DNA from 3 places in the Ochrobactrum sp. Marseille-Q0166 genome. Region 2 is predicted to be linked to each of the others. Evidence: riboswitches for the same ligand, from Rfam matches in the RefSeq annotation. Region 2 holds a riboswitch; each other region holds the start of a gene.

The links. Region 2 has a riboswitch for cobalamin ahead of H5024_RS06140 (CbtB domain-containing protein). Riboswitches for the same ligand answer to the same signal wherever they lie in the genome.
Region 1: linked by a shared signal. The riboswitch ahead of H5024_RS18095 (ABC transporter substrate-binding protein) and the one ahead of H5024_RS06140 (CbtB domain-containing protein) in region 2 are both predicted to bind cobalamin.
Region 3: linked by a shared signal. The riboswitch ahead of nrdH (glutaredoxin-like protein NrdH) and the one ahead of H5024_RS06140 (CbtB domain-containing protein) in region 2 are both predicted to bind cobalamin.

What each region holds. Positions count from the first base shown of each region.
Region 1 is NZ_JACJUO010000002.1:1,465,786-1,472,673, forward strand. It holds gene H5024_RS18090 (iron ABC transporter permease) at 1-629, opposite strand, end outside; gene H5024_RS18095 (ABC transporter substrate-binding protein) at 653-1,663, opposite strand; cobalamin riboswitch at 1,847-2,084, opposite strand; gene H5024_RS18100 (tripartite tricarboxylate transporter substrate binding protein) at 2,312-3,262, shown strand; gene H5024_RS18105 (tripartite tricarboxylate transporter TctB family protein) at 3,259-3,756, shown strand; gene H5024_RS18110 (tripartite tricarboxylate transporter permease) at 3,768-5,312, shown strand; gene H5024_RS18115 (hypothetical protein) at 5,468-5,626, opposite strand; gene H5024_RS18120 (YdcH family protein) at 5,820-6,056, shown strand; gene H5024_RS18125 (MgtC/SapB family protein) at 6,149-6,634, opposite strand; gene H5024_RS18130 (hypothetical protein) at 6,717-6,888, opposite strand, start outside.
Region 2 is NZ_JACJUO010000001.1:1,297,569-1,304,456, reverse strand. It holds gene cobN (cobaltochelatase subunit CobN) at 1-1,399, opposite strand, end outside; gene cobW (cobalamin biosynthesis protein CobW) at 1,399-2,451, opposite strand; gene cobU (bifunctional adenosylcobinamide kinase/adenosylcobinamide-phosphate guanylyltransferase) at 2,456-3,001, opposite strand; gene H5024_RS06145 (CbtA family protein) at 3,007-3,729, opposite strand; gene H5024_RS06140 (CbtB domain-containing protein) at 3,813-4,001, opposite strand; cobalamin riboswitch at 4,053-4,288, opposite strand; gene H5024_RS06135 (phosphatase PAP2 family protein) at 4,310-5,071, opposite strand; gene H5024_RS06130 (cobyric acid synthase) at 5,262-6,713, opposite strand.
Region 3 is NZ_JACJUO010000002.1:175,667-182,554, reverse strand. It holds gene H5024_RS12020 (invasion associated locus B family protein) at 1-178, shown strand, start outside; gene H5024_RS12015 (hypothetical protein) at 248-1,618, opposite strand; gene H5024_RS12010 (iron-containing alcohol dehydrogenase) at 1,711-2,880, opposite strand; cobalamin riboswitch at 3,507-3,723, shown strand; gene nrdH (glutaredoxin-like protein NrdH) at 4,114-4,335, shown strand; gene nrdI (class Ib ribonucleoside-diphosphate reductase assembly flavoprotein NrdI) at 4,361-4,780, shown strand; gene nrdE (class 1b ribonucleoside-diphosphate reductase subunit alpha) at 4,858-6,888, shown strand, end outside.

The sequences.
Region 1 (6,888 bases), on a different contig from region 2:
GCAGGTAAGGCCAAGGTTACATCGCTCCATCGGACACCAGAAAGATTGCCCAAAAGCCAGAACATTATACCGCGCGCCTGTTCCGCATTCGCCGATTTCGTTACGATGAAGGAGGTCATCGCATTGAATAGTTGGGAGCCCGCAATACCAGCAAGAATTATCGAACTGTTGCCCCTACCCGCCCTTACAGCGAGCAAAGCGATAAGCGAGAAAGCGATAATCGCGCCAAAGAAAGCACCCACTGACATTGAAAGCATACCAGCGCCAACACCAAGGATAGCAACACCGACCGCCCCCGTTGAGGCCCCAGCGGAAATGCCGAGAATGTAGGGGTCAGCCAGCGAGTTGCGCAGCAGCGACTGCAGAACAACCCCGGAAATAGCGAGTGCGGCTCCGCAGCAAGCGGCGACCACGGCACGGCTGAGACGATAGCTCCATACAATGCCTTCATCGATGGGAGCTATCGGGTAGCCAGCATGCCAGACGCGGTTGGCGATTGTTTTCGCCACCACATCGAGAGGAATGGACGTCTCGCCAATGGCAGCGCCCAGCCACAGCGCTCCAAGTAGCAGGATAAGCGCCAGAACAGCAAAAAATGTTCTGGAACGACTGCCTCTTGATACTAAAATCCCGGCTGTGGCCGTGCGTATTGTCACTTGTTGAGACCCGAAGCTGCAATGGCGTCCGCCAGCGTTTCAATGCCTTCGATAGTGCGGATGGTCGGGTTCATCGCCTGCGCATCCATATCGAAGACGTAGCCCTCCTTGACGGCTGGCATCAAGCTTGCAACCGGATCCGTCTTCAGGAATTCACGCTTCACCGCCACATCATCCGCAGGGAAACGACGACGATCCATTGCACCCGCAATGATCATTGTCGGATTTGCCTTGGCGATGGTTTCCCAGCCAACGGTCGGCCATTCTTCTTCACTGTCGATGATATTGTTGATCCCAAGCGTTTTCAGGATGTAGGCCGGAGCACCATTCTTGCCTGCAACATAAGGATCAATGTCAAGCTCTGCACTGGAGAACCAGACAACAGCAGAAAGTTTGCCATCGCCCGATGCGATCTTCTTGCGTGCTGCTTCTTCACGCGCTTTCAGATCAGCCACGACCTGAGCACCACGGTCTTGTACGTTGAAAATCTGCGCCAGTTCTTCAATTTCCTGATAGACCTGATCCATCGTGAAAGCGTCATGACGCACGCCATCCCCCCCATCCGAATTGTCTTTTCCAATGCAATCGGCTGGTGACGTGTAAACGGGAACGCCCAGTTCTTCGAACTGTTCGGCTTTTGCTACAACACCTTCCGGTCCAATCTGCCATTGGAACTGATTGGCAACGAGGTCCGGTTTTTCGGCCAGAATGCTCTCGAAGCTCGGATCATTATCGGCAAGGCGCTTTACCTTGGCATTGGCTTCTTCATAACCTTTAAGAACCGGTCCGACCCACAAAGCAGTGCCGACCATCTTGTCGCCAAGTCCCAGAAGATACAAAATCTCTGCACTGCTCTGACCAACTGCCACAGCGCGCTCTGGAGCATGCTTGAAAGTCACGTCCCGTGCACAGTTCTTGAGCGTCAGCGGATACTGCGTTTCTGCTGCCTGAGCGGAAAAGCCGGTTGCAATAAGGGTGGCCGCGCCTACGAGTGCGCCAAACGGCATCTTGCCGATAAACTTCATTTTAATCCCCGAAATGATGTGAGAAAGCCGTATCAAACAGCGGAAGCGATCCGGCGCGTGAAGAAGACGGACATATCCGGGGATATGAATGACGAGGAAAAGCGACGTCTTGCGACGCTAAAAGCTGTCATAACCAACTCCTGCTCCGGGCATCCCCGCCCGTGACAATGGACAACGTTAGACGGCAGGTCTCCTGGCTCACGAATATCCGCCGTCCACCTGCCTTCCCGAGCTTTTTGAATAGGCTCAGTGGCATGACGCTTGATGCGTCACGAGGATGAACGGCAATCCGCTTACAGTTGCGGGGGCAGCCACGGTCTCGGTCCCTTTTGGGTCGTCCTCACCGTGTTCCCTATTAATCCCCTTCACTCTCGGTCGGGGAACCGTCGCAACCCTATTACGTGTTGAACCTGAGGCGGTCAAGCGACAGGAACACCTAAATCCATTATAAAAAATTGGTTAGACTTTAAGCTAATACTTCGGATCTTAAACAGTCCGGCGCTGGCATATTGTAAATCCCTGCTGTAGTCTTCAAATCGGGAAGCTCTGCTTGGGAAGCAGAGTTTTTTTGAGGAGAGCTGTCCAAAAGACAGCAGAAAAATGCACGCTAAGTGCATTAATGGAGGATTTATGCGTAAATGGATTCTGGCCATTTCGTCGGTGGCAGCGCTTGCAATGACGGGTGCAACCTGGGCGGCGGACTATAAGGTATTGGCTCCAGCGGCACCGGGCGGCGGCTGGGATCAGACAGCGCGCACCATGCAGAACGTACTCCAGGACGAAAAGATTTCCGGCAGTGTTCAGGTCATTAACGTTCCGGGCGCTGGCGGCACAATCGGTCTGGCACAGTTCGTCAACCAGAACAAAGGCGACCCAAGCCAGCTTATCGTTGGTGGTTATGTCATGGTCGGCGCGATTTTGACCAACAATTCACCGGTCAATCTTGACGCGATTACGCCAATTGCCCGTCTCACCGGTGAATATGAAGCCATCGTTGTACCGGCATCGTCCGACATTCAGAACCTCGGCGATCTTGTCGCCAAGCTCAAGACTGATCCAGGCTCCGTTTCCTGGGGCGGTGGCTCGGCAGGCGGTACGGATCACATCACTGCTGGCCTTTTTGCCAAGGCCGCAGGTGTTGACCCAACGAAAGTCAATTATATCGCCTTTTCAGGTGGTGGCGAAGCACTTGCTGCTATTCTCGGCAATCAGGTGACAGTTGGCATTTCCGGTTATGGCGAGTTCGACCCGCAAATCAAGGCTGGTACGCTCCGCGTGATCGGAATTTCCAGTGATGAACGCGTGGAGGGCATTGATGCTCCAACCTTCAAGGAAGGGGGCGTCGACGTTTCAATCCAGAACTGGCGCATGGTTGGTGCTGCACCGGCAATCACTGCTGAACAGGAAGCTGCAATCAACGCAGACATCGAAAAGATGGTGAAATCGGAATCCTGGCAGAAGGCTCTCAAGGATAAGGGCTGGGCCGACACCTATCTTGCGGGCGATGCTTTCAAAGAGCAGCTCAAGAAAGATGTTGCTTCCACTGAAACGATCCTCAAGGAAATCGGTCTCGTCAAATGACAGGATCTGAACAGCATGGAGAGCGCCGTTCCGCTGGAACGGCGCCTGACTACGCCGCTCTTGTCATAGCCTTTATCCTTGCTGCCGTTGCCATTGCAATTGCATGGTCCACCGCCTATGGCAACAATGTGCTGTCCTACTCACCCGTAGGGCCTAAAACCGTGCCTTATATTATTGCGGCCGGGCTGTTCATGTTGTCAATTTGGACAGTCGTCAGCGCTTTGAAGGGCGAGTTTCCCGAACGCGAGCATCAGGAAATTGCGCCCATGGCGTGGATTGTCGGTGGTCTGGTCGTTCAGATGCTGACCATGAAAACCATGGGATTTTCAATCGCAACGGGCTTGCTTTTTGCAGCAACGGCGCGCGGATTCGGCTATCGCAAATTCTGGATAAGCGTGCCTGTCGGTATCGTCTTTGCATTCATCATCTGGTTCATTTTTGCGCGCGGCCTGCAGCTTTCGCTGCCTTCGGGCTGGCTTGAACAATTCGTTTAAGGCGAAAGATCATGGATACAGTCAATCTCCTCGCGAGTGGTCTTCTGGTAGCACTTGAACCGGCGAACCTCATTTATGCGCTAATTGGCGTAACACTTGGTACGGCTGTTGGCGTGCTACCGGGCATCGGCCCAGCACTTACAGTGGCGTTGCTCCTGCCCGTCACCTATAAACTCGACCCTGCCGGATCTCTGATCATGTTTGCCGGTATTTATTATGGCGGCATGTATGGTGGATCGACAACCTCGATCCTCTTAAATACGCCCGGAGAAAGCGCTTCCATCGTCACGGCATTGGAGGGCAATAAAATGGCCCGAGCGGGACGCGGCGGACCAGCCCTAGCAACGGCCGCAATCGGCTCGTTTATCGCTGGTCTGATTGCCACGCTTGCTCTCGCATTCGTCGCTCCTTGGGTGGTGAAATTCGCTCTCTCCTTCGGTCCTTCGGAATATTTCGCGCTGATGCTGCTCGCTTTCATGACCGTCTCGGCGGCTTTTGGCGATTCAACGCTGCGCGGTCTCACTTCGCTTTTCATCGGGTTGACGCTTGGTCTTATCGGCATCGATCAGCTGACCGGACAAGCGCGTCTCGTCATGGGCACACCGAACCTGCTTGATGGGATCAATGTTACCACTCTTGCGGTAGCGCTGTTTGCTATCGGTGAGACCTTGGCGGTGGTTTCGAAGAAGCTTAGTCCCGACGACGAAGTGATCGCCGTCAAAGGCTCGGTCTGGATGACCAAGAATGACTGGAAGCGCTCGTGGATGCCATGGCTGCGCGGAACGGCAATTGGCTTCCCGATTGGGGCCATGCCAGCGGGCGGTGCGGACGTTTCAAGCTTCCTGTCTTATTCGGCAGAACGCCAGTTCTCCAAACATCCGGAAGAGTTTGGGAAAGGCGCGATTGAAGGCGTTGCAGGGCCAGAAGCCGCCAACAACGCATCGGCTGCGGGTACACTCGTACCACTGCTGACACTTGGCCTTCCAACCACCGCAACAGCTGCAATCATGCTGGCTGGTTTTCAACAATTCGGCTTGCAGCCGGGACCATTGCTTTTTGTCACCAACGCACCTCTCGTTTGGGGGCTCGTCGCAAGTCTTTTAGTCGCCAATCTGATGCTGTTGGTGCTGAACCTGCCGCTGATTGGCCTGTGGGTAAAGATGCTCACCATACCGCGCCACTGGCTTTATGCTGGCATTCTGGTCTTCGCGACCCTTGGCACTATCGGTGCCAACGCATCGACATCGATCCTATTCGGTATTCCTGTATCGTTTGAACTGGGTCTGCTTCTGGCTTTCGGTTTGCTTGGCTATGTGCTCCGCCGCTTCTCATACCCGATCGCGCCGGTTGTTGTGGGCCTGATCCTCGGACCCATGGCAGAGAAAAGTCTGCGTCAAGCATTGCAGATAAGTCAGGGTAACCCGATGACACTCATAAATTCATGGGTATCGATAACATTGATCGCACTGGCAATTGCTGCTGTGATTATACCCATGATTATGCGGCGGCGTGGCAAAGGCGATTTGCTCAAGCAAATGGCGACTGACGAAGACTAGAGCATTTTCTGTTTTAATTGAGTCATTGGAGGTGCTCTATCCCTTTGTTTTTAAGTGCATCTTGTTCCGAAAAATGCTCGGCACTTTTCTCGATGCACTCCAAAAGCAAAAAGCCCCGGAAAACCAGGGCTTTACTTCAATAAAAAACTGTAAACTTAGTCGAGGATCTTGCGGAACTGAGCCACGTCAATGCCGAGCGTCTCAAGGTCTTTTGCCATTGGCTGATGGCCAACACGCAGAGCACCTGACGCACAAACAGCACTACCAAATTGCGCAAAAGCACGACCGAAACGATTATTAAAGCGGGCAAACATTTTCATCTCCATCGCGGACATCTTATTGGTCCGCCCGCTTGAGATGGTGTTTCACAACTTCTATTTGAAGTGATGCCTTTGCATAAGAGCCATGCAGAAACTGCAAATACCGATATTTTTCACGATTGATTGGGATCAATGAAGCTTCCGTTTTCAGCTGCCAATCTGCGATCAACAAAGGAAGGAGAACACCATGTCCAACACCCCCCATACGCTCGGTGAAGAGTTTCCCGGACAGCTCGAAGCCATTCACGCGCTGAAAGCAGCAGACCCGCGTTTCGCTCGCATTCTGGAAGAATATGACTCGGTCAATGATCGTATTCATCGCGCTGAAACCAAGATCGCACCTGTCAGCCAGGACGAAGAGACCAATCTGCGCAAACAGCGCCTGGCCCTGAAAGATACGATTGAAAAAGCATTGGCTCAATAACAATAGAGCTGGCCACGGCAGCGGCGGCGCTCTAAATATTTTCTGACGCGCATCTTTGTCCGAAAACCGCTACACACTTTTCGGAATGCGTTCTAGTCGCCTCTGTCTGGCCTTACTGATCGTTCCATCTTTCCAACCGCGATCAGCATGATAACGGCAATGGCCGTTGCCATAATCGCGATATGCCACAGTCCGAGGCCGCTTGCGAGACCGATGGCTGCAGCAAGCCACATGCCCGCACCCGTTGTAATGCCGGTAATCTGTCCTTTGGCAAAGATGATAAAGCCAGCCGCAAGAAACGCGACGCCGCTGGTGATCGCTTCTACAAGACGCGAAGGGTCCATGCGGATGTTCTGATCGTCGAAAACCGGCACATTCACCAGCTCAAGCGATACGATTGTGAAGGTTGCTGATGCGAGACAGACCATCATGTGGGTCTTCAACCCTGCCGGTCGCTTTCGCCATTCTCTTTCAAGACCTATAACCGCGCCAAGAAGAGTTGCGAGCAGCATTCTTGCCAATACGACTGGCAGGCTCAGCATATTATCGTGTGTGAATTCAGCCCAGAATTGATCCATGCCCTTCAACGGAAATTCTCGGCTTTTGTTCCAGCAGCTTCAAACGCAATATGTATCCGCAATTCATATTGGTTTTAAAAGATTAATTGCCAGAAGCAGGCGGAACAGTTTCTGTGCTGGCTGGTGGCACCGAGCCTTCACTATTGGAAGACACATCAGGTGCAATCGCGCTACCGAAAAGCTCAACAAGCAGCCAGACAACTGCAGCTGCAGCTATACTAACCAGCAAAATTACAAGAACGGGTTTGCCCTCA
Region 2 (6,888 bases):
TCGGAAGCTTTGCAAAGAAGGCCTTGTATTGATGGAGAGAAATGACCTCGCGGATCACACGTCCATCACGAGCGGCATTGGTTGGGCCAGCCATCAAAAGCTGCATGAAAGCGTCGCTATTGGCCGGCACATCACCAACCCTATACCCCTCACCCGCCATGGCCCGCAGCACTTCCACCGTTCCGGCTGGCGTATCGAGCCCAACGCCATTACCCAGCCTGCCGTCTCGGTTGGGATAATTGGCAAGGATCAGAGCCACGCGGCGTTCTTGCCGCGCTTTGCGCTTAAGACGCACCCAGTTTGCCGCCAGTTCAGCAACAAAATCCACACGACCGGCATCCGGTTCATGGGTGACGATATTGGCTTCAACAGCGCTATCGAATTGCTTTGCCGATTTAAACGACACTGCACGCGACAGTACACGACCATCCACTTCCGGCAGCGCCACATTCATTGCAAGATCGCGTGCCAGCAACCCTTGCTGCGATGCCTGCCATGTGGCTTTTGGCGTACCGGAAAAGATCACCTGCAAAACCATATTGCCGCGCTTATCCAGCACGGTCGGCTTGCGCTCCGCACCCGGCGACGAAATCGCAAAGCCGGTCGCATTGAGCACAATATCAGGCTGGCAATCTTCAAACACGCCATCGACAACCGCTGCTGAAAGCCGATCCTTGAGGCTGGAAACAAAGATCGGAAGCGGATTCAAGCCTTTGGCCAGCAATGCATTAACGAGTGCTTCAACCGGCTGTGTCTGCCCACTTTGCACCAGCGCACGATAAAAAATGATTGTTGCAACAGGCGCATCAGCGTCCTGCCATTTTTGGCGAATCAGATCGAGAGCTGGCGTCGCCATATTCGGCCACCACAGCCCAGCTTTCAGAAGCGGTGCCGCCTCTTCCGGCTTATCGCTTTCATCAATTAGTGCACAACAATAATCGAGAAAGCGGGACGTATTGGCAGCCCCGCCCTCGATCAGATATTGCCACAATGCGTCTCGCTCCTGAGCAGAAACGGTCGAAAAGCGTTCAAGTCCATAATCGGGCTTATCATCACCCGGAAGCACAGCAATCTTTATGCCGTGCGAAACTGCACAGGCATGAAGCGCCTCAAGCCCATAAGGCCAATAGGTCTCGCCACCGATAATCCTCACCACAATAAGCTTCGCATGCTGTGCCGTACGCTCAATATAAGCGTCAACCGACATAGGATGTGTAAGGCTCAGAAAATTAGCGAGCCGGAGACTTGGTCCTTCTTCCACAAGCTTATAGGCCTGTGAGAGACTGGCCAGCTCCGTATCGGCAGCGGAAAGGAACACTATATCACCCGGCGTCTGGCCGAGATCGACGGCCTCATTGCCGTCGCTTATCGTTCCTTTCTGGGCAAGCAATAAGTGCATTACGAAACGGCGTCTTTCACGGCTTTGGTGATTGCCTGTTCATCGATCTCATGAAGACCAATAACGACAAGACGCGTATTGCGCACTTCATCCTTGCCCCACGGGCGGTCGAAATAATGCTCAATACGTGGACCAACAGCCTGCACCACCAGACGCATCGGCTTTCCCGGCACATCCACAAAACCCTTGAGGCGCAGTACATCGTGCTCCGCAATCACAGCCTTGAGCTTCTCGGTAAATGCCTTAGGATCAGCAACCGATCCGGCTTCAACAACAAAGCTTTCGAACTCATCGTGATCATGCTCATGGCCATCAGCATGATGGATTTCATGATGCGACTTGCGATTGGCAATATCGTCTTCCGTACCTACACCAAGACCGAGCAGAACATCCGCACCAAGCTTGCCGAAGCTTGCGGGCACCATGTTGACGCGTCGTGTTGAGCGCTCAGCCACATCGGCCTTCACGCTGTCGAGTTTCGACGGATCAACCAGATCGGCCTTGTTCAAAACGATAAGGTCAGCCGCATGAATCTGATCCTCAAAAAGTTCCTCTAAAGGGCTTTCATGATCAAGGGAATCGTCCGCCGCGCGCTGCGCATCCACCTTATCGTGATCATCCGCAAAACGACCTTCAGCAACGGCAGCGGCATCGATAACCGTCACAACGCCATCGACTGTTACCTGCGTCTTGATTTCAGGCCAGTTGAAAGCTGCGACCAGCGGCTGTGGCAGCGCCAGACCGGAGGTTTCGATAACGATATGATCTGGGCGGTCTGCGCGGTCGAGAAGTTTGGTCATGGTCGGAATGAAATCATCAGCAACAGTGCAACAGATGCAACCATTGTTGAGTTCGATCACGTCTTCCTCACGGCAGCTTTCAATACCACAGCCTTTCAGAATTCCACCATCGACGCCCAGATCGCCAAACTCATTGATGATGAGTGCGATGCGCTTGCCATTGGCGTTTTCCAGCAGATTGCGGATCATCGTTGTCTTTCCGGAACCTAAGAAGCCGGTGATTACAGTTGCTGGAATCTTTTGTCCCTGCATCGAATTATCCCTTCATTTTGAGCGGCAGACCTGCCGCCATGAAATAAACTTCATCCGCTACTGATGCGACCGCCTGATGCAAAAAACCGGCATGATCGCGAAAATCCCGCGCCATCCGGTTTTCCGGCACAATGCCTAGCCCAACTTCGTTGGAAACGAATACAACCGGACCTGAAAGCCTAGGCAATGCTGTTACCAGTGTCTCAGTTTCAGCAGCGATATTCTGCTCTGCCATCATCAGATTGGTGATCCATAGCGTCAGGCAATCGACCAGCACAAAACGGTCACTACCTGCGTGTTTTTCAAGCGCCCCAACAAGGTCGAGTGGTTCTTCCACCGTCTGCCATTCGCCGCCACGACGGTCGCGGTGAATGGAAATACGACTTTCCATTTCCTCGTCGAATGCGCGCCCTGTAGCGAGATAGACTGGTTGAAGTCCTAGATCTTTCGATGTGCCTTCAACCAGTTTTTCTGCATAAGACGATTTACCAGAACGGGCTCCGCCAAGAACGAACGTGATTTTTGCATTTTCATTTCGGGGCGGAGCCATGCTTATCAGCCTTCGATTTCCGACTTTGCATAAGCCTGAATGAACCAGCCCAGCGCAAGACCGATCAAGGCCCACATGAACAGATTTGTTGCAAGCGATGCGACAGCATATTGCGAAGCAAGCAGCGACGGGATTGGCGATGTAATGTCTTCAGGATGCGGCGCACCATAAAGATGCGGTGCAATAATGAGCACAAGTCCGAGAATTTTGGAAACGATCTCACCACGCAAAACCATCAGATAAATGCCGACACCGCTCAACACCACGGTCGAAAGCCACCAAAGCTGACGTTGCGCAAGATCGGCGGCAGGCATTGCAGGCAGCTCCGGCGAAAGCCCCAGAGCTGGCAGGAAAGCGACTGCAAAGAAACCGGCCATACCCCAGAGAATACCGTTCTGCGGCGTAATTCGCCGGCCGAGAAAAAGCGCAACGCCACCCAAAAGAAGAGCAAACCCTGCACCGGCTACGAGATTGGCAAGCAATGTATTGCCGAAACGACCAAACGGCAGTTCTGCCCCGGCCTCTTCTTCACTTTCACTGGCTTCCGCCGCGGCATGATCGTGCGGTGCAGCCACTTCGGCATCACCATGGCTATGACCACCACCAGCGTCTTCATAAGTTTCCGCCTGAATGATCAGCGGAACAGTTTTTAAATACATAGCAGGCGTGACCAGAAGCCCTGCCAAAAGGCCCGCAGCAAGCGTAGCCAACAAATATCGGATCAACATTTCATTCCCTCAACAGCAATTTCGCTCCGATGGCCGTCCACCATCAAGCGACGCTCATTTCCTGTTTCTAAAAGCCAAACGGCTTAGTGGCAGGGAAACCCATATGAATGGCGCGTGTCGTGCGCTGAATCGTGCAGCGTATCGGAATGGGCGAGACCAACGCCGTAAATCAGAAACGCACCAAGGAGCAGCGAAACGACAGCGGTGCCAAGACGCGTTGCGAGTGGCAGAGCTAATGTGTTGGGAATAGAATTTTGGGTACGCGCAGCCATGACAACCTCCGTGCAGGCAGCAGGGAAAAACCTCCCATCGGGTGCGGACAAAATGTCCTTCACGCAACAGGCAGGTCTCCTGGCTCACGGGTCGTAGGGTTTGAAGCCGCCTTCCCAGAAACTTTCCGCTTCCAGTGGCTGCCGGTTAACCGGCTTGCATCATCCCTCTCCGCTCTACAGTCGCGGGGTCGGCTGCGATAAAGACGCCCGGATTGGGTCCGTCCGTCGCATTCCCTTTTTGTATCGCCGGGATTCGTCCCGGGAAAACCTGTTGTGTAAATCGACACTAGGCTTTCGCCAATGCGGCGTCAATCAGCCTTGGCGTAAAGCCGCCGGCGCAGCCCTGCGCCCTTATTTCTCACCCATTGATCAATCGTATCAGCATTACGCAAAATTCTCGGCCACAGCCAAAGCATCACGCCGAGAATCAATGTCCATGCAATGACAATGTCGGATAGAAAATGAGCGCCCATAAAAACCCGATTGAACGAGATAAGCACCAGTAACGGCACAAATACTGCCGCCACACCTGCGCGATAGCGGGCTGGCAAAAGGATCAACAATGGAAGCATTGCCGCAGCCGACGCGGCCTCTCCAGAGGGAAACGAACAACTATGCCGACACATGCCTGCGAGTTGCCATGCTGGCGTAAAATCCATCAGACCACCAAATTCGATCAGATTTCTCGGCCTCGCCCGACCGATGATAAGGTTAACAGTCTGAACGAGTAACCCCGGCCCCAGCGCGAAGGTCAGTGTGATAAAAAGAAGCTTGTGCGGCGCTATACGAACTAGAGGCTGGTGCCAAAGCATATAAAGCATCAAAAGCACCACCAACAACCCAAGAATATACCATACGCTGAGCCGATGAAATTCCCTCAGAGCGATCCAGTAAGGGTGTTGAGATGCAGGAAACACACCGGACGCAAAGAGATGCCGCGATACCGCGAGATCAACTTGCGGGAAAAGAATAAAAAAGCCACTGGCAACAATGAACAGATATAAAAAATTTCGCTCCCAACGAAGGGAGTAATATTCGAAACCAGGGCCAGGCGATGCCGCAATACGCATAAAACACCTATGGAAATATAAATAATAAAATCCGCGGTGAATTGACTAAAAAATATAGTTCAAAAGTTGTCTTTAATTAGGAAAAAAATAGGCATCTATACTTAAATTATAAAATAATAAAAATTACATAGCAATTTATTGTAAGTAATTTTAAAAATATTATAAAAATGAAAGAAATTGAAAACTGCCGTTAAACAAGGGCGAACAAACCATCAATATCCAGACAGTTTTCCAAACCTTCAGCGAGTTCATCAAGCGCCGCCTCAATACTAGCACGATAGTTTTCACCAGAACTGCTCACTCCAAGGCTTGCCAGAAAATGCCGCCGGAATTCATCTGACGCAAAAACGCCGTGCAGATAAGTCCCCGTAATACGGCCATTCACTGAAACAGCGCCGTCATAGTGATCGCCGATCAGCGAAAAGGCGCGGCAAGCATCCGGGCCACTGGTGCGCCCAATATGAATCTCATAGCCATCAAGCGAGGCATTATGAAGCTCTGAGCTAGCCACAACATTCCGCACGACTTTCTCCGGTTCCATGACCGTTTCAACGTCAAGCAGTCTCAACCCTTCAATGTCGCGCACCTGCCCCTCAATGCCATCAGGATCACTTATCCGATTGCCAAGCATTTGGAACCCGCCACAAATACCAAGTACATGCCCGCCGCGCCGCACATGAAGCTGCAAATCGCGCTCCCAGCCGTTTTCGCGAAATGCAATCAGATCGGCAATCGTCGATTTTGTTCCCGGCAAAACTACAAGCCCAGCATCATGCGGCAATGGCTGCCCGGGTGGAACCATGACGACCTCAACTTGGCTTTCTGCTTTCAGCGGATCGAGATCGTCGAAATTCGAAATACGTGGCAACATGGGAACCGCCACTTTCAACGCTTTGGCATCTCCGCGCGTCGCTCGTTCTAGAACAACCGAATCTTCTGCAGGAAGTCGCGATACGGCTTTCAGCCATGGGACGACCCCAAAGGAACGCCAGCCCGTAAAGCGAGAAATCGCTTCCAGACCATCATCAAACAGCGAAACATCACCACGAAACTTGTTGATCAGAAAACCGCGCACCATGGCGCGATCTTCTTCGTGCAAAATGGTGTGCGTGCCGACCAGCGACGCAATCACTCCACCACGATCAATATCACCTACTAAGACCACCGGCACATTTGCACGCGTGGCAAAGCCCATATTGGCAATATCGCCGGCGCGCAGGTTGATTTCCGCGGGCGACCCCGCTCCTTCAATCAGCACCAGATCGGCTCCTTCGCTGACAATGCCGAAGGATTCCATCACAGCCGCCATCAGTTGCGGCTTTAACTGCTGGTAATAGCGTCCACGCGCTTCGCCGCGCACTTTTCCTTGCACAACGATCTGACTGCCCATGTCAGTTTGCGGTTTCAGCAGGACAGGGTTCATATGAACCGATGAAGGCACGCCGCAAGCCAGAGCCTGAAGCCATTGCGCGCGCCCAATCTCTCCGCCATCATCGCTGACGGCTGCATTGTTCGACATGTTCTGCGGTTTGAATGGCCGGACTTTCAACCCGCGATTGCGTGCGACCCGGCAAAGTCCCGCAACAAGCACGCTTTTGCCGACATCTGAACCCGTTCCTTGAAACATGATTGCGCGTGTCATACGAGCTTGCCTATCCCAAGTTTAAGCGACTGGCAATCGCCAGTGATTGCGGCAACCTTATATGCAAAAATGCGCATCAGTTTATTACAAAAGTAAGCAACATTATTCCAATGGAGCGTTGGCAGCCACGCGCCATTGTGATCTAGTCGCATCAGGAGGGTGCGGTGCTCATAGG
Region 3 (6,888 bases), on a different contig from region 2:
TGATGGATGCAACAAAGATGTGTGTGTTGCGTATCAAAGCGTTGGCCCGAGATTACGAGCAGCTATAAAAAAAGGTGCGTTTGTCGACGTAATTTACGCAAACCGCTCAGCTATGGAAATTGTAGCGTTTAATACATCTCTCAAAGGTCTATCAGCTGCGCTGGCTGGGGTTCATTAATTCCAAGCCATTTGCCGTGATATGATTAAAAAGCCTCCCGGTGATTTTCCGGGAGACTTCTTGGTCAGATTACTGCGACTTTTGATCTTTAACGAAGGTACGATCAATCTCGCCCTTGAAAAAATCGCGGCCATAAATAAGCAGGCAAAGCACAACACCTGTGGCAAAAGCCCAGCCAGCGCCACGCGTTGCAAGAACGGCACCGGTAACACCGGCAATGCCAAGATCACGCTGTGAACGGGCTTCCATTACGCCAATCCGAACCGAAACATAACCCTGAATGAGCAGTGTCAGGGTAAGTGCAACACCTAGGATCGGCTGCACAAGTGTCACGATTGGCATCAGGAACAGGCCGGTATTCGTACCCCAGCGGAACGAGCCTGCACCGCCAAAAATCGAGTGCATCGACTTTTTGCCTTTAGAGAAGCGTTCGCAGATGACCACCTGCATTGCAGCCCAGACGGGTCCGCACATCGTGACATCGGGCCCAAGCACTGACATACCAGTATTACGCATACCGAAAACGAGGTGCGCGCGGTTAGCATTATAGTCGATCTTTTCATCCGGGCGATGAAGCTGTGCTTCGCCGAGGATCGACTTGGTTTTCAGCACGTCACCGAAGAGGACGATATAGGTCGCGAGAACTGTTGGCAGCGCGGTCAGAAACATTGAGAGCGGTGGTAAACCAAGACCGAAAATTGTGTATTCCCGCCACAAAGTTTTGAAGTCAGGCGACGAAATCGTCCATTGGAATTCCGGCCATTTGGCTTCGCCAAACAGCGGAGCAATCACGACCGCAAGCAGAATGCACGGCAGAATGCCAAGCTTGCCGATCAGTCCGAAAATTCCACCATTGCGCGACAGGCGTGCAAACTGCGGCGAGAACATCAGATAGAAGCAAAGACCGATAGAAATTGCGATGGTGAACGGGAAGATATCGAAGTTGCCACCGATCTTGAAGACGGAAATGACCGCCGCAAAGCCCGCGCCGATGATGATGCCGGATTTGATCGCCTGCGGAATGGCCGCAATAACGCGATTGGCTATGCCAGTTGCACCAATCAATATGGATAAAAGCCCCAGCGTCATCTGGAAGGAAACGAGTGCGTGAACGCGTTCGGGTCCTTCCGGGAACGTTGCGCAATAGGCCATGATGAGCGGAACAGCCGGTGTGATCCAGCCCGGGACAACAGGGTCACCAAGCAGGTGGTGGGTGAGGTAGAACAGACCATTGAGAACGACCACGGCCAAAGCCACTTCAAATGGCATGCCCAACAGTTCCGCCATCAGAGGAATGGCTGCGAGATCGACCGCGCACATCAGCAGGCCCTGACAATAGTCAGGCCATTCGAATTTGTAGTGAATAAAAGGCAGACGAATTTTGAACGGTCCGGCAGGCCAATATGGCTGCTCCTGACCGTCGATGCGTTCAGTGCTCAAGATGTTACTCCGAAAGGACAAAACAAACCTCCGGAAGGGTGGCGGCTTGGGCCAGTCCTTCCGGGAACTGTTTTTAAATTGTCATTGATGGATCAGAATGCTTCGCGATAAAGCGCCAGTGCGTCAGCTTCCGTAACATCAACAGGGTTATTACCCAGAAGACGTGTCTGAAGCATCGCATCGCGGGCAAGCGTTTCGAGGCTTTCTTCGGTGACGTCAACGTCGCGCAGGCGGCGTGGTGCGCCAGAGCGGTTCATCAGGTCTTCCATATAATCAACGAAAGCTGCTGACCGTTGTTCTGTTGTGCCTTCTGCTTTGCCAAGCAGCAGGTCTGCAAGCTCTGCATAAAGTTCCGCAGCGCCGGCCATGTTGAAACGCAGAACCGGCCCGAGCATCAGGGCGTTGGAGAGACCATGTGGTACATGATAGTGGCCACCGAGCGGATAGGCCAATGCGTGAACGGCACCAACCGGCGCGTTCGAGAAGGCCTGGCCGGCATAGTTTGCGCCAAGCAGCATCGCTTCGCGGGCGTGGCGGTCTTTGCCGTTTTCGCAAGCTGCAACCAGATTGGCGGACAAGAGCTTCAGCGCTTCACGCGCGAAAGCGTCGGAAAGCGGATTTTTCTTGATGCGGCTGGTATAGGCTTCGATGGCGTGAACCATAGCATCAATGCCGGTGGCTGCTGTGTGAAGCGCTGGCAGACCGCAGGTCAGCTCTGCATCCAGAATGACGAAATCTGCGTAAAGCTGGCGGGAAACAACACCCATCTTGGTGGTTTCGCCGGTGGTCAGAATCGTGATGTTGGTCACTTCCGATCCGGTGCCAGCGGTGGTGGGGATCTGGATCAGCGGCAGGCGCGTGCCCTGTACTTTGCCAATGCCATAAAGCTCTGAGAGTTGCTGCTCGGAGATGATAAGCACCGCAGCAAGCTTGGCAATATCCATCGAGGAACCGCCGCCGAGGCCCAATACGATGTCGCAACCGGCTGCTTTGGCCTGATCGACGCATTCAAACAGAACCGATTCCGGCGGATCGGCGACAACAGAATCAAAAATGCTGACGCCAAATCCTGCTTTTTCAAGTGAAGCAAGTGCTTCATTGAGAACACCTGCCTTGTGCAGGCCCTTGTCTGTTACGATGAGAATTTTTCGTTCAGAGAAACGTTCGCCCAGAATTTCGCCGAGACGCTTTGCAGCCCCCCACTCGACAAGCATTGAGCCGACCGTGTCGAACGAAAATGGCTTGATAGCTACAGTCATCATTTCCACCCTTATTCATATTTACCCAGAGCCGAGGTCTCTCATTCCTCGCCGGCATCGAGACACTGGGTTTAAAGCGGTCTGGCTTTCGCGTAGAGGAAAGCCAGACCGGCAGTTTCCCGATGCTGCCGGTGCATCGGTCGTCCGAAGAGATGCTTGGGAGGATCTCTTCCTAATTGTTCAATATGCTGAACAACGTTCAGGATTTTCCAGATCGATACAGGATATGAAGCCTCGCTGTCAAATTATCCCTTCGGCGGACATCGACGATTTTAATCGGTTCAACTGTTTGATCTGTTGAATTTTGGAGCAAGTCATTGATCTTGTTGACGAGATTTTTCGGGCGGCGTTTAAGGTGAAATTTTATTCCTGAATGTTGCTGTGTGCTCAATTTGCTTAAAAATGAAGAGCCACACTATATAGAGCCACACTATATATTGTGTGAAAGCACAATTGATGGATTTCCTAACGCTGCGAATCCCGCCAACAGAATGCATCTGGTGAGCGGTTCTCTGCTTGCCTGTGGACAGATCAGGTAAATATCCCTGCTATTCACAGGTCAGTCCTAAGAAAGCCAACATTAAAAAATTTTGAAGCATCTATCCATTGAAGATTTTTTAACTTCAGATACCATATCTTGTGTTCAAGGTTCTTACGATTCGTGAGAATTGAAAGCGAAGATGGGAATACGGTGCGCTATGTCCATGGTGGATATTGTTAAGCCGTAGCTGCCCCCGCAACTGTAAGCGGCGAGTTCAAATCCAGATGTCACTGGCCTATGCCGGGAAGACGGGTGCGAACGCAGAGCCGTGAGCCAGGAGACCTGCCTTGAACGTGAACGTCAACGGGCGGGGTGTCCGGTTGGTGCGTAATGGAATTCCGGCAGAATTGTTCTGCCATTTCTTTTGCCGCCCCGAATATCCCCTCAAAAGCTTCGGGGTGAAAAGCGTGTCGATTAGTAATTCAAAATTGGCCAGTTCTGGCCCGCCCTTTACGGGCTGTACAGAATGTTCGCTTGGAGCATAAGTCCTGTCGGAGTGAAACGATGGTCGATAAAATTATGCTTAAAGTAAAGGAGTTTAGAGCGTGGATCTGATTCAATCAGATCGAAACGCGCTCTAGAGCGAGTTGCCTTTTAGTTGTCGTCTCTTGTCACGCGCATTTCGCAATGCGTGAGCGTTTTTGCGTCTTATCCCAGTTCGCAGCCCATCCCAACCCATCCCCAGTGAGGAAAAAATGAACGTCACCGTCTATAGCAAGCCAGCCTGCGTCCAGTGCACAGCAACCACCCGCGCACTCGACCGCCAGGGCATTGAATATGATGTTATCGACATTTCCGCCGATGCCGATGCTTACGATCTTGTTCAGGGTCTCGGTTATCGTCAGGTTCCGGTTGTTGTTGCCGGTGAATCCCATTGGGCAGGATTCCGTCCAGATATGATCAGCTCGCTCACATAAGCCCCAACTGCTGCCGGGGTTTGTTATGGGTCAGATCGTCTATTTTTCCAGTCGCTCGGAAAACACGCATCGCTTTGTGATGCGTCTGGGGATGCGCTCAAAGCGCATTCCGCTGGAAAGCTACGAAGACAATACTGGCCTGTTGCAGGTCAACGAGCCTTTTGTGCTTGTGACCCCAACCTATGGCGGCGGGGGTGCAAAAGGCGCTGTTCCCAAGCCGGTCATTCGCTTTCTCAATGATGCGAATAATCGGTCCTTCATTCGCGGCGTGATTGCTGCAGGAAACAGTAATTTCGGTGAGGCCTTCGGCCTCGCAGGCAACATCATTTCTGCCAAATGTCAGGTTCCCTATCTTTATCGCTTCGAGCTTCTGGGAACCGACGAAGACATTGGCAATGTTAAAGACGGGATGGAACGATTTTGGACACGGCAGACACAACCTTGACCCGTGAGCGCGAGACACTGGCTGCTTCCGAAAAGCAGGATCACTCCGGCGCCGCGTCGTCAGCGAAGTCGCAGAAGCTGACAGAAACGTCGCTCGATTATCATGCATTGAATGCAATGCTGAACCTTTATGACGACGAAGGCAAGATTCAGCTGCATCGCGACCGTCAGGCGGCACAGCAATATTTCCTGCAACACGTCAACCAGAATACGGTGTTCTTCCACAATCTGCGTGAGAAGCTCGATTATCTGGTCGATGAAGGCTATTACGAACAGGAAGTGCTGGATCAATATTCCTTCAATTTCGTGCGCGATCTTTTCGATCATGCCTATGACAAGAAATTCCGCTTTCCGACCTTCCTCGGCGCGTTCAAATATTACACCAGCTATACGCTGAAAACCTTCGACGGTAAGCGCTATCTCGAGCGCTACGAAGACCGCGTCTGCATGGTTGCGCTTGCGCTTGCGCGTGGCAATGAACAGCACGCACGCGAAATGGTCGATGAAATCATTGCGGGCCGGTATCAACCGGCAACGCCGACCTTTCTCAACGCAGGCAAAAAGCAGCGCGGGGAACTTGTCTCATGTTTCCTGTTGCGCGTTGAAGACAATATGGAATCGATTGGTCGCTCCATCAATTCTGCCTTGCAGCTTTCAAAGCGCGGTGGTGGTGTGGCACTCAGCCTCACTAATATTCGTGAATCCGGCGCGCCGATCAAACAGATCCAGAACCAGTCGTCGGGTATCATTCCGGTGATGAAGCTGCTTGAGGATTCGTTCTCCTACGCCAACCAGCTTGGTGCGCGTCAGGGTGCGGGTGCGGTTTATCTGCACGCTCATCACCCTGATATCATGCGCTTCCTCGATACCAAGCGCGAAAATGCAGATGAAAAAATCCGCATCAAGACGCTGTCGCTTGGCGTTGTGATCCCTGACATCACATTCGAACTCGCCAGAAATGATGAGGATATGTACCTCTTCTCGCCGTATGACGTTGAACGCGTTTATGGCGTGCCGATGACCGAGATTTCGATCACCGAAAAATACCGCGAAATGGTTGATGATGGCCGTATCCGCAAGAAGAAGATCAACGCGCGCGACTTCTTTCAGGTACTGGCGGAAATCCAGTTTGAATCCGGCTATCCTTACATCATGTTTGAAGACACGGTGAACCGTGCCAATCCGATCGATGGCCGCATTACCATGAGCAATCTCTGCTCGGAAATCCTTCAGGTGAGCGAAGCCAGCATTTTCAATGATGATTTGTCTTATAAATATCTTGGCAAGGATATTTCCTGTAACCTCGGTTCGCTCAATATTGCGGCAGCCATGGATAGCCCGGATTTTGGCAAGACCATCGAAACTTCGATCCGTGCCCTGACGGCCGTTGCAGACATGAGCCATATCGGCTCGGTTCCTTCGGTTGCGCGCGGTAATGATGAAAGCCATGCGATCGGCCTCGGTCAGATGAATCTGCACGGCTATCTCGCTCGCGAGCGCATTTTCTATGGTTCGGAAGAAGGCGTCGATTTCACCAATATGTATTTCTACACGGTGGCCTACCACGCGGTTCGTGCTTCCAATCGTATCGCGATTGAACAGGGGACTTCGTTTAAGGGCTTTGAAAAGTCGAAATACGCGACCGGTGAATATTTCGACAAATATACCGATAAGGTCTGGGAACCTGCGACGGAGAAAGTTCGCGAGATTTTTGAGAACGCCGGTATTGCGATCCCGACGCAGGAAGATTGGCAGGAACTGAAAAAATCCGTGATGGAAGGCGGCCTTTATAATCAGAACCTTCAGGCCGTGCCGCCGACTGGCTCGATTTCCTACATCAACCATTCGACCTCTTCGATCCATCCGATTGTTTCCAAGATCGAAATCCGTAAAGAGGGCAAGATTGGCCGTGTTTACTACCCGGCTGCCTTTATGACGAATGATAATCTTGAATATTATCAGGATGCCTACGAGATTGGCCCGGAAAAGATCATCGACACCTATGCAGCGGCAACGCAGCATGTCGATCAGGGGCTGTCACTGACACTGTTCTTCCGCGATACCGCCACCACGCGCGATATCAATAAGGCCCAGATTTACGCCTGGAAG